DNA from 2 places in the Jeotgalicoccus nanhaiensis genome. Region 2 is predicted to be linked to the other one. Evidence: a T-box and tRNA genes for the amino acid it is inferred to sense, from the RefSeq annotation. Region 2 holds a T-box; the other holds one or more tRNA genes.
What was found. A T-box is a leader RNA that pairs with one kind of tRNA and senses whether it is charged. The one in region 2 lies ahead of IR135_RS04435 (valine--tRNA ligase), so its partner is inferred to be a tRNA-Val.

Region 1 (5,594 bases), on a different contig from region 2:
TATTATATTCAGTCCTTAGACCGCTTCACTCACCGCAAAATAATTATCCTGTCCGTCAAAAAAATTAAACGTCTTCATGGCCGGTATTTCCACCAGTTCTCCGACATATACGTCTCTTTCCTTCAGGTCTTCATATACTGCTTCAATATTTTCTACTTCAAACATCAGCGACGGCGTTTCAAGACTCACTTCGGGGCTGTATTTTTCGATAAAAGCGATCGGAAATATTACCAGCGAAGTTTCCGAATTTTCGTCCGGCGCCACTTTATAACCTTTAAAGTTTTCCATTAGACTCAATTCTTCTTTCACCGTAAAGTCCATCTTTTGTGTCCAGAATTCCAGCGCACTATTAGTATCTTCCACATACAGCATTACATTTTTCAGTTTCTTTAGCATGCCATCAGTCCTTTTAAAGATTTAAACTCTGCGGTATTTCTTCAGTCCCAGTATATCCAGCAGCACAAAGACCGCAATGAATACTGCCAGAGCGAGCAGGTCTTCCCATATATACATAAATCCATTACCCTTAATCATCACTTCCGTCAGCGCATCTCCTGCGTATCTCAGCGGAAAGGCATAGCCGATTACACTGATCCAGTCCGCGATATTATCGAGCGGAATAATACCCGAGAAAAATATCTGCGGCACGATAATCAGAGGAATAAACTGCATCATCTGGAACTCCGTATTCGCAAATGTCGAAATAAACATACCGATAGCGAGTGCGCTTAAGGCCAGCAGTATATTAATAGCAAGCACCCAGCCGATGTTCCCTGCAATATTCATATCCAGCAGGTAAATCGAATATAAGACGATGATAATCGTCTGCAGCATCGCGAAAATCCCGAATCCGCTTAAATATCCGATGATAATTTCACTCCGTCTCACCGATGTCGCAAGCATTCTCTCCATCGTTCCCATCGTCCTTTCACGAAGCAGAGCAATGCCGGAAATCAGAAAGACAAAAAAGAATACAAAAAAACCAATTAGAATCGGAAACATCTTATCAAAGAATGTACTGTCTTCGCTGCCGTACAAATAAGTTTCTTCCATACTCATAACCGGCAATTCAGCCTCTTCAGGCAGCGCCCCTAATATCCCTTTCAGCTGTTCATCCTTCATTTCCTCGAGACCTGCACGGATGACCTGTTTTACCGCGCCCGTTTTCGACGGATCTTCATTTTTATAGGTCACATCAATCTTTTCATCCGTTATATTTACAAAAGCATCCAGCTGATCATTATCCAAGAGAGTACTCATGGTCGGAGCCAGTTCATACGGCACCACTTCCACATCATCCGGCAGTCCTTCAACAAAGGTCTGATCAATCGTATCCGGCACACCGAGACGTATATCCGCTTCATTATTCACATCGAATATAAAATACATCAGTGTAATCACAACGAGCGGCGCCAGCATCATCAGCACTAGAGTACGGATATCCCGGAGCAGCTCCCTGATTATTTTTACAATGATTGCACTGAGACGCGTCATGAATCCACCTCCATATTGATGAATACTTCCTCGATTGAAGCCGCCTTAAATTCAGTCATCAGTTCTTTTGGCGTGCCCTGTGCAAAAATTTTCCCTTCAACCAGCAGCGCCACCCTGTCGCACTTTTCCGCTTCGCTCATCACATGTGTCGTCACAATAATTCCCGCACCGCTGCCGGCGAATTCCCGCAGCTGCTGCCACACCGAAAGTCTGAGCTTTGGATCAATCCCAACCGTCGGCTCATCCAGTACGATAAAACCGGGACTGCCAAGCAGGGTGATTGCGAGTGACAATCTCCTTTTCATACCCCCTGAAAACTTTGAGACCGTTTTACCGCCTGTATTTTCCAATTCAACGAGTTTCAGGTTTTTATCGATTTCTTTTTTCAGTTCTTCTCCTTTTAAATTTTTCAGCCGGCCGAAAAATACCATATTTTCATGGGCAGTCAATGTTTCGTAGAGCGCCGTTTACTGACCCATATAACCGATTCTGTCCAGCACTTTCCGCTTTGGCATCTCCTCATTCAGCACCAACGCTTCACCTTCAGTTAAATCTTCCATGCCGAGCATGCAGCGGATGCAAGTTGTCTTCCCCGAACCGCTCGGTCCAATCAGCCCCAGTATTTCCCCGCTTTGCACCTTTAAATTAATATTTGTCAGCACCTGATTAAAGAAAAATTTCTTACCTGCTCCGTGCAGTGATGCAATTATCTCAGCCACAATTATCACGACCTTTATGTATACACTTTTGCTCTCAAATACCCGTTTCTCTATCCAGTTAAGCATAATCGTTCATAATATTGAATACAAAAAAACTGCATGATGCGGGCACATCATACAGCATTTTTACAATTAATGATTCCGAGTGGGATTGAACCACCGACCTCTTCGATGTCAACGAAGCGCTCTCCCGCTGAGCTACGGAATCGTAATTTGTTTACTTATACAGCTTACGTCATCCCGTATTAAAAATCAACTTAATACTGAGATAATCAGATCCATTTTCTATTAATGCCTGAATATTATAATTTTTATAGGCATGAATTTTAATCTGTGCTAATCTATAGCCATACAAAGGGGAGGTTTACTATGGATAGAAAATTGAGAAGAAAAGTATTATCAGCAAGTTTAATCGGTTCATCAATTGAATGGTTCGACTTTTTCCTGTACGCAGCGGTTGCGAGCATCATCTTTAATACGCAGTTCTTTGTGACCGACGATGCATTTCTGTCGACTATACTTGCCTACTTCGGGCTTGCTTTATCATTCTTTATCCGTCCTTTAGGGGGAGTCATCTTTGCACATATCGGTGACAGAGTGGGACGGAAGAAAACATTAATTATTACACTCAGCCTCATGGGGCTCGCCACAGCGGGTATCGGCTTACTGCCTACATATGCTCAAATCGGTGTTGCCGCACCGCTTCTTTTACTCCTGTTCAGATTGATTCAGGGCCTCGGCATCGGCGGCGAATGGGGCGGCGCCCTTCTGCTCGCCACCGAATACGCGCCGAAAAACCAGCGCGGGCTGTTCGGCAGTTTCCCGCAGATGGGAATTCCTATCGGCCTTGTGCTTGCTTACGGCTTTTTCTTTTTACTGACCTGGATTATGCCTGAAGAGATGTTCCTCGCATGGGGGTGGAGGATTCCATTTATCTTCAGTCTGCTGCTCGTTATTGTCGGACTGCTAATCCGTAAAGGGCTCGACGAAACACCCGCCTTTGTGGCCATGCAGAAAGAAGCTGCAGAGAAAAATGAAGTCAGAAGACTGCCTATCATTGAAATATTTAAGAAACACCCGAAAGAAGTGCTTATTACGACCGGGGCGAAATTTGTTGAAACCGGCCCGTTCTATATCTTTACGACCTTCATTGTCGGTTACGGGGTCGCAAGTCTCGATGTATCATTTGAGTTTATGATGCTGTCGATTATGGCGGTATCCGTGCTCACAACGATTATGATTCCCGTAATGGGCAGTCTGTCGGACAGAGTCGGCCGGAGAAAAATGTTTCTGATCGGCGCGGCGGCGATGCTGCTTTATGCGTTTCCGTACTTTTTTATCGTCAATACACATGAACCGATACTCGTTATTTTAGCAACCTTTATCGGACTGGTTGTAATCTGGCCGCCGATTACAGCGATTCTCGGTACGATGTTCTCCGAGTCATTCAGCAAGGAAGTACGTTATACTGGTGTAACACTCGGTTATCAGATTGGTGCCGCAGTGGCTGGAGGATCTGCGCCGCTGATTGCGGAATTTCTGATGAATCAGTTTGACGGCTCAAGTATACCGGTATCGCTTTACATCATTATGACAGCCGTCGTTTCGCTGATTGCGGTATTTGCACTGCAGGGAGAAACGGCGCAGGATAAAGAGGATAGATTAATCAGCGAAGAAAAATTAATGAACGCCGAATAATAATAGATGGAGTGAATACATTGATTACATTGACAGACAAAGAAATAGAAGAGAAATATAAAATCAGCCATGCAATCAAAGACGTCAACGCGATTTTAAAAGATTATAACGAAGACAATATTGTGGAATCCATTCGTACCGTATTGCCTGCAGGAGAAGACAGCTCGATGCTTTACATGCCGTGCATCAGCTTAACTCAGCAGGTATCGATAATTAAGACAGTGTCTATTTTTCCTAACAATAAAAACCTGCCGACGACGCAGGGGAATATTTTAGTAACAGACCTGACAGACGGCGCCCACAAGGCGACGATGGACGCATCGTATTTAACGAGACTCCGCACCGGCGCGATGACAGCCATCGCCACTGATAAACTGGCACGTGAAGATGCCAGAACACTCGGTGTAATCGGGACGGGCAATATGGCCTTCGAACAGGTATTAGGTGTTGTGGAAGTCCGCGATATCCAGAGAATTTATCTCTATAACCGTACACCGGAAAAAGCTGAGCAGTTTAAGGAACGGCTCGAAACATTCGGTATCTGGGCTGATATCGAAGTGATGACGGACGTGGATGCACTCGTTGAACAGAGCGATATTATCAACTGTGCCACGCAGAGCAAGACTCCGGTGTATAATGGTGAACTTCTTAAAGAAGGCACTCACGTTAACGGTGTGGGGTCATTCACCCATGAAATGAAAGAAATGGACCGCACCGCAATTAAACGTGCCGATCATATTTATGTCGATGACATGGACGGTGTGAAAGACGAAGCCGGAGAACTGATTGATGCGGTGGAAGCCGGAATAATCAGCTGGGATGACATCAAAGGTACACTCGCTGAAATATACGACCAGGGCTATTTGCGCCAAAACGATACAGACATCACGATTTATAAATGCGTCGGCGCAGGCTACTTTGATTTAGCAGTGGCAGGTGGCGTTATGAAGATGTTTGCTTAACAAATCTATAATAGGACAGGTGAATCCGAGAGGATTTGCCTGTTTTTTGTTTTAAGAGATAGAAAAAACAGCAGCCTCTCTTCCCGTTTATTCCGTAATGTATCTCCTGCAAAAGATGATGTATAATTTAAACTAAGAGAAAACGTTTATTCATTACACACATATAACCAATAACAAATAATTTCCTTTAGGAGGAAAAACTATGTGGCTACTCATTATTATACTCGCCGGTATTTCTGCCGGAGTAATTAATAATTATTTTAACCATCGTAAAGATATGGAAAAACTTAAATTAAAGCATATCGATAAAGAAATTGAACTCCAGCGGCTGAAACAGGAGAATTATCTGCTGGAAAATGAAGAGATGAGAACTGTCCTTGATAGGATTAAAGAAGATAACAGACGGCTGGAAGCGGAAAAAGACAGCCCATGGCTGATTCAGGAAACCCGAGAGCGTCAGCTTGGGAAAACCGAAGAATAATTCCGATGGAATTGATTTTATTTACTATGAAGAAAGCGTGAAAAACATGATTGAATTTTTACAGCGCCAGTCCCGCCATTTATACCCCGGCTATTTTGCAATGGTAATGGCGACCGGCGCTTTATCATTATCCTTATGGTATTTGGATATTTTATTCGCAGCAGAACTGCTTATGTATTTTAATGTTTTTATATTCGTGCTGCTGCTCGTATTGAACGGTTTAAGATTACTGTTGAATAC
Region 2 (5,594 bases):
ATAATGAGTGATAACAAAAAACGTCCACGCGGAACAAAAGTCGATGGCCAGCCTCGCTACATCGAAAAAAATCCGTCTGACAAAACTAAAGGCACAGTACACCTTTACTGGTTAGTACCTGTGATTATCGTTTTCTTAATCGTTCCTTTACTTATTTTCCACTTAGGCAGCGGCGGCGGTGATACTGCTTCCGAAGAAGAATCCGGAACTGAAGAAACAGCGGATTCAGGAGAAGAGTCGGGCGGCAGTGAAGGCGAAGAAGCTTCTGAAGAAGGCGGCGAAGAAACTGCATCGAGCGGAGACGTTGATGCTGAAGGAATCGCACGCGACAACTGTGCATCATGTCACGGTCAGGACTTCTCAGGTGCAATGGGTCCAGCTTTAGCAGGTACAAGCCTTGCTGAAGATGAGTTTACATCAATCGTCCGCGAAGGCCAGGGTTCAATGCCTGCCTTCAGTGAAGATCAGATTGCTGACGACGAACTGACTGCACTTTATGAGTTCTTTGGTGAACAATAATATTTGAGATAAAGAGACAAACTCGTATTGTATGAGTTTGTCTTTTTCTATATATAAACAAACTTAGGGCAGGGGACTGGAACTATGAATAACACAAGGGAAAGAGGAAGTTTAACAGGGCGCAATCTGGTAATTGCCATATTAATTATCGGCGCTTTTATTTCGATTTTAAATCAGACGCTGCTGGTGACGGCGGTGCCTGTCATTATGAAAGATTTGAATATTCCGTTCAGCACCGCCCAGTGGCTGACGACGGGCTTCTTTTTAGTGAACGGAATTATGATTCCGATATCCGCATTTCTAATTAATAAGTTTACGACGAGGAAACTGTATATGACCGCGATGATTTTATTTACAGCAGGTACGGTAGTTGCAGCACTGTCGACGGTATTTCCTATACTGCTTACAGGGCGCATTCTGCAGGCCGGAGGCGCGGGTATTATGATGCCCTTGTCCCAGGTCATTCTCCTGCAGATGTTCGATGTTGAAAACAGAGGAAAAGCGATGGGACTGTTCGGGTTGATTATCGGTTTTGCACCAGCTATCGGACCAACTCTGTCGGGCTATATCGTAGAATTCTGGCCGTGGCGCTCCCTCTTTATTATTATTGCGCCGCTCGCAGCACTGAATATCGTCTTTGCGTATTTTTATATGCGGAACGTTACAGAACAGACCAATCCGAAAGTCGACATACTGTCGATTGTTATGTCCACTTTAGGCTTTGGCGGTTTGCTGTACGGCTTCTCAGTCGCGGGAGTCAGCGGCTGGACGAGCTTAGAGGTGATTGTGCCGATTCTTGGCGGTTTAGTAATTGTCGGTCTCTTTGTCCGCAGGCAGTTTATTTTGGTTCAGCCGATACTTGAAATCCGGGTTTTAGCTAACCCGTACTTTCTCATGGCCTCGCTGATCGGGATTATCGTTTTCGTCTCGATGGTCAGCGCCAACAATATCGTCCCGGTCTTAATGCAGGATATGCTCGGCTTCACTGCTTTTCAATCCGGGCTGTCACTCTTGCCGGGTGCTCTTGTGATGGGGATTATGTCGCTCGTCGCCGGCTGGCTGTTTGACCGCTACGGCATCCGGATTCTTACCTTTACCAGTCTCGGTCTGATTTTAGCGACCTCTGTGCTGCTGTCCTTTTTGACAGTTGAAACAACCTTTACCTATATTACGATTGTTTATACCGTGCGCCTGCTCGGCGTTGGTCTGTCCATGATGGCATTAACAACTTATGCCATGAACGCGCTCGAAAATCACATAATCTCCCACGGCACCTCGCTGAACAACACGATGCGCCAGATCGGCGGGTCGCTCTTCACGGCACTCTTTATTACGATTATGACGGGAGTTGCGTTCAATGTCTCCGGCGGCTCCGCTGACGGCCCGTCACCTGCCGACGAAATTATCGGCGTCAACTATACCTTTATCGCCTCGGCAGTGCTCGCAGTCATCGGTTTGATATTCGCCTTCTTCTTAAAAGAGCAGGAAAGAGTTGTGAGCGATAAAGAAGACGGGGATAGCTAGTGTTTGTGTGATAAAGATTGTGAAAGTGAGGGGCGGCGGATAACAACGGCGACTTCCCGTTGTGAATCGGAGGAGCTGGGATAACAACGGCATTTTCCCGTTGTGAACCGGACAGCTTGGGATAACAACGGCATTTTCCCGTTGTGAATCGGGTGGCTTGGGATGACGACGGCGATTCCCCGTTCTATACCGGGCGTAAGCACAGCGAGTATAAACGAAGAATGAGGGTATTGTGTCATTATAATACTTGTCCGCATGGACTTTTGATAAAATAAGCGGCTTCAAGTACGAAACGAAATCGCCGTCGTACTCAGGAACAGCTTCAAGTACGACACGGAATTGCCGTCGTACTCGGGAGTAAGTTCAAGTACGACACGGAATTGCCGTCGTACTCGGGAGTAAGTTCAAGTACGACACGGAATTGCCGTCGTACTCGGGAGTAAGTTCAAGTACGACACGAAATCGCCGTCGTACTCGGAATCAAGTTCAAGTACGACAAGAAATCGCCGTCGTACTCGGGAACAGCTTCAAGTACGACGCCTAACCCCCGTCGTACTCGGAATCAACCGCAACCAATCCCAAGTACATCACCGCCCGCACCTCGCATAAGTGTAAAAAGCAACTTACTTTATATCGAGCGTAATATAAGTTATTATTATAGATGACACTTGAATAGATAAGGTGATTTTATGAAAGTACTTCGTTTCTTGCTGCTCGTCGCTGTGGCGGCCTTGATTTCAACAGGCTTATCCGCGCTCGGCATGATTTTGCCGTGGCTCTTCGGTTCGATGATTGCGACGATTCTCTACATTCGGCTGGTCCGCCGCGAGTTATTTTTCCCGCGCTGGCTCGGTGATCTCGGGGTCGCGATTATGGCCGTCGAAATAGGCTCCACTCTGACGCTCGATGCTTTAATGGACATGCGCGATGATTTATTTAACATTTTTCTTATGACCATTCTCGTTCTTTTACTCAGTCTCGCCTTGTCCCGGCTATTTATCTACCTGACCGGCAGTACGCCGGAAACGGCAATTCTCGCTTCAGTGCCCGGAGCTCTCTCCCAGATGCTGATTATGGCGGAGGAGGAGAAGCGGGCGGATATTCTGCTCGTCACGCTCACTCAGATGTCGCGGATTATTTTAATCGTGCTGATTGTGCCTTTCGTTTCAGGGCTCTTCCAGCCGTCTTCTGAAATCGGGGCGGAGCCTGCCGCGGTCGATTACATCTCAACTATCTTTATACCGGAGATGCTGATTATTCCCGTCGCTGCCTTTGGGCTAATTTACCTTCTTCAGAAGATAAACTTCCCGGCAAGCTTAATGCTCGGACCGATTATCGTCTTAATTATATGGAATTTAACGACGGGCATTGAGTTTTCGCTCGATCTTGTTTTTATTAATATTGCGCAGATCCTCTTCGGTATCCGGATCGGCCTGCAGATCGCATCCCTGATGACACAGCTGAACAAGCGCCTGATATTTTCGATTCTCTTGCAGAATCTGATTCTTATCTTCGGTACGATGTTTATCGTCTTTATCTTCCAGCTGTTTACAGTGCATCAGTTTAACGACCTCTTCTTAAGTGCCGCACCGGGCGGGCTTGGGCAGATTATCGTTATAGCGATTGAAACAGGCGGTAATATCGCGATGATTTCGAGTTATCATATCTTCAGGATATTCTTTATCATTATCGTCGTTGTACCGATTGTCGGCTATTATTTAAAATATTTGAACAGAAAACGCACGCAGTAAAAGACACCGACTTCAATCTTGACAGTTTTTTAAAAGTCGCATACTATTAACTTATATAAATATGAGAGACGTAGAAGAGTAGCTGTATGCAGGCGTCAAAGAGAGTAAACGATAGTGGTGAAAGTTTACCGGTGCATACTGTGAAGGTAGCTATGATAAGTTTTGTGTGAACGCTCCAATAGGAGTGAGTAGCGCAAAACGTGCGGTGAGCGTTAATCACCAAGTTGAGATGCAGGCTCATAGCCTGAATTTAGGTGGCACCGCGGAACTCCCGTCCTATTACTGGACTGGAGTTTTTTGTTTTTAAAATAATAAGGAGTGATCGATATGGAAATGCCGAAAAAGTATAATCCGGCTGAAGTTGAAGAGGGCAAGTATGAGAATTGGGTTAAAGCAGGCTTATTTAAATCTGATGTCACAAGCAGTAAAGAACCGTTTTCCATCGTCATTCCGCCGCCGAACGTGACAGGGAAGCTGCACCTCGGCCACGCCTGGGATACGACGCTGCAGGATATTATTACGCGTATGAAGCGCATGCAAGGCTACGATGTACTGTATCTTCCGGGTATGGATCATGCGGGTATTGCGACACAAGCTAAGGTAGATGCGCGCCTTCGTGAAACTGGCATTAAAGCATCTGACATCGGCCGCGAGAAGTTTTTAGAGCACGCCTGGAATTGGAAAGAAGAGTATGCTTCTCATATCCGCGAACAGTGGGCAAAAATGGGACTTGGTCTCGATTACGATAAAGAGCGCTTTACGCTCGATTCAGGCCTGTCAAAAGCAGTGCGTAAAGTATTCGTTGACATGTATAACAAAGACTTAATTTACCGTGGTGAATATATTATTAACTGGGACCCGGAAACCGAGACGGCACTCAGTGATATCGAAGTTATTCACAAAGATATTGAAGGCAAGTTCTATCACGTGAAATATCCGCTGACTGACGGTTCCGGCTACCTTGAAATCGCAACGACGCGTCCTGAGACCATGCTCGGGGATACAGCAGTTGTGGTTCATCCGGATGACGAACGCTACCAGGACCTTATCGGCAAGACGGTTACTTTGCCGATTGTCGGCCGCGAACTGCCGATTATTGCAGATACTTACGTCGATAAAGATTTCGGCTCCGGCGCTATGAAAGTGACACCGGCACACGACCCGAACGACTTTGAAATCGGCAACCGCCACGATCTTGAACGCATTAACGTCATGCACCCGAACGGTGTAATTAACGAACTCGGCGGCAAATATGAAGGGCTCGACCGTTTCGATTGCCGCAAACAGCTGGTCAGTGACCTTGAAAACGGGGGCTATATGTTGAAAATTGAAGCGCATATGCACTCTGTCGGTCACTCTGAGCGCTCGAACGCTATCGTTGAACCGTATCTGTCGACGCAGTGGTTCGTCAGCATGAAGCCGCTCGCTGAAAAGAGTCTCGACAACCAGAACACAGACAACCGTATCAACTTTGTGCCGAACCGTTTTGAACATACCTTTAACGGCTGGATGGAAAACATCCGCGACTGGGTTATTTCCCGCCAGCTATGGTGGGGCCATCAGATTCCTGCCTGGTATCACAACGAAACAGGTGAAATTTATGTCGGAGAAGAAGCGCCGGAAGACAGTGACAACTGGACGCAGGACGAAGATGTTCTCGATACCTGGTTCTCAAGCGCGCTCTGGCCGTTTTCTACTATGGGCTGGCCGGAAGAAACACCTGACCTTGCTAAATACTTCCCGACCAATGTGCTGGTAACAGGTTACGATATCATCTTCTTCTGGGTCGCGCGCATGATT

Region 1: it encodes a tRNA-Val, which carries the amino acid that the T-box ahead of IR135_RS04435 (valine--tRNA ligase) is inferred to sense. The anticodon was not compared.

Annotation. Positions count from the first base shown of each region.
Region 1 covers NZ_JADGLW010000007.1:42,513-48,106, reverse strand. Annotated here, with positions in the region: gene IR135_RS09240 (VOC family protein) at 16-396, opposite strand; gene IR135_RS09235 (ABC transporter permease) at 418-1,494, opposite strand; partial or broken gene IR135_RS09230 (ABC transporter ATP-binding protein) at 1,491-2,213, opposite strand; tRNA gene IR135_RS09225 (tRNA-Val) at 2,350-2,421, opposite strand; gene IR135_RS09220 (MFS transporter) at 2,583-3,911, shown strand; gene IR135_RS09215 (ornithine cyclodeaminase family protein) at 3,932-4,873, shown strand; gene IR135_RS09210 (hypothetical protein) at 5,076-5,354, shown strand; gene IR135_RS09205 (tellurite resistance/C4-dicarboxylate transporter family protein) at 5,335-5,594, shown strand, end outside.
Region 2 covers NZ_JADGLW010000002.1:437,574-443,167, reverse strand. Annotated here, with positions in the region: gene IR135_RS04450 (c-type cytochrome) at 4-519, shown strand; gene IR135_RS04445 (MDR family MFS transporter) at 604-2,043, shown strand; gene IR135_RS04440 (AbrB family transcriptional regulator) at 2,733-3,794, shown strand; T-box leader at 3,851-4,076, shown strand; gene IR135_RS04435 (valine--tRNA ligase) at 4,122-5,594, shown strand, end outside.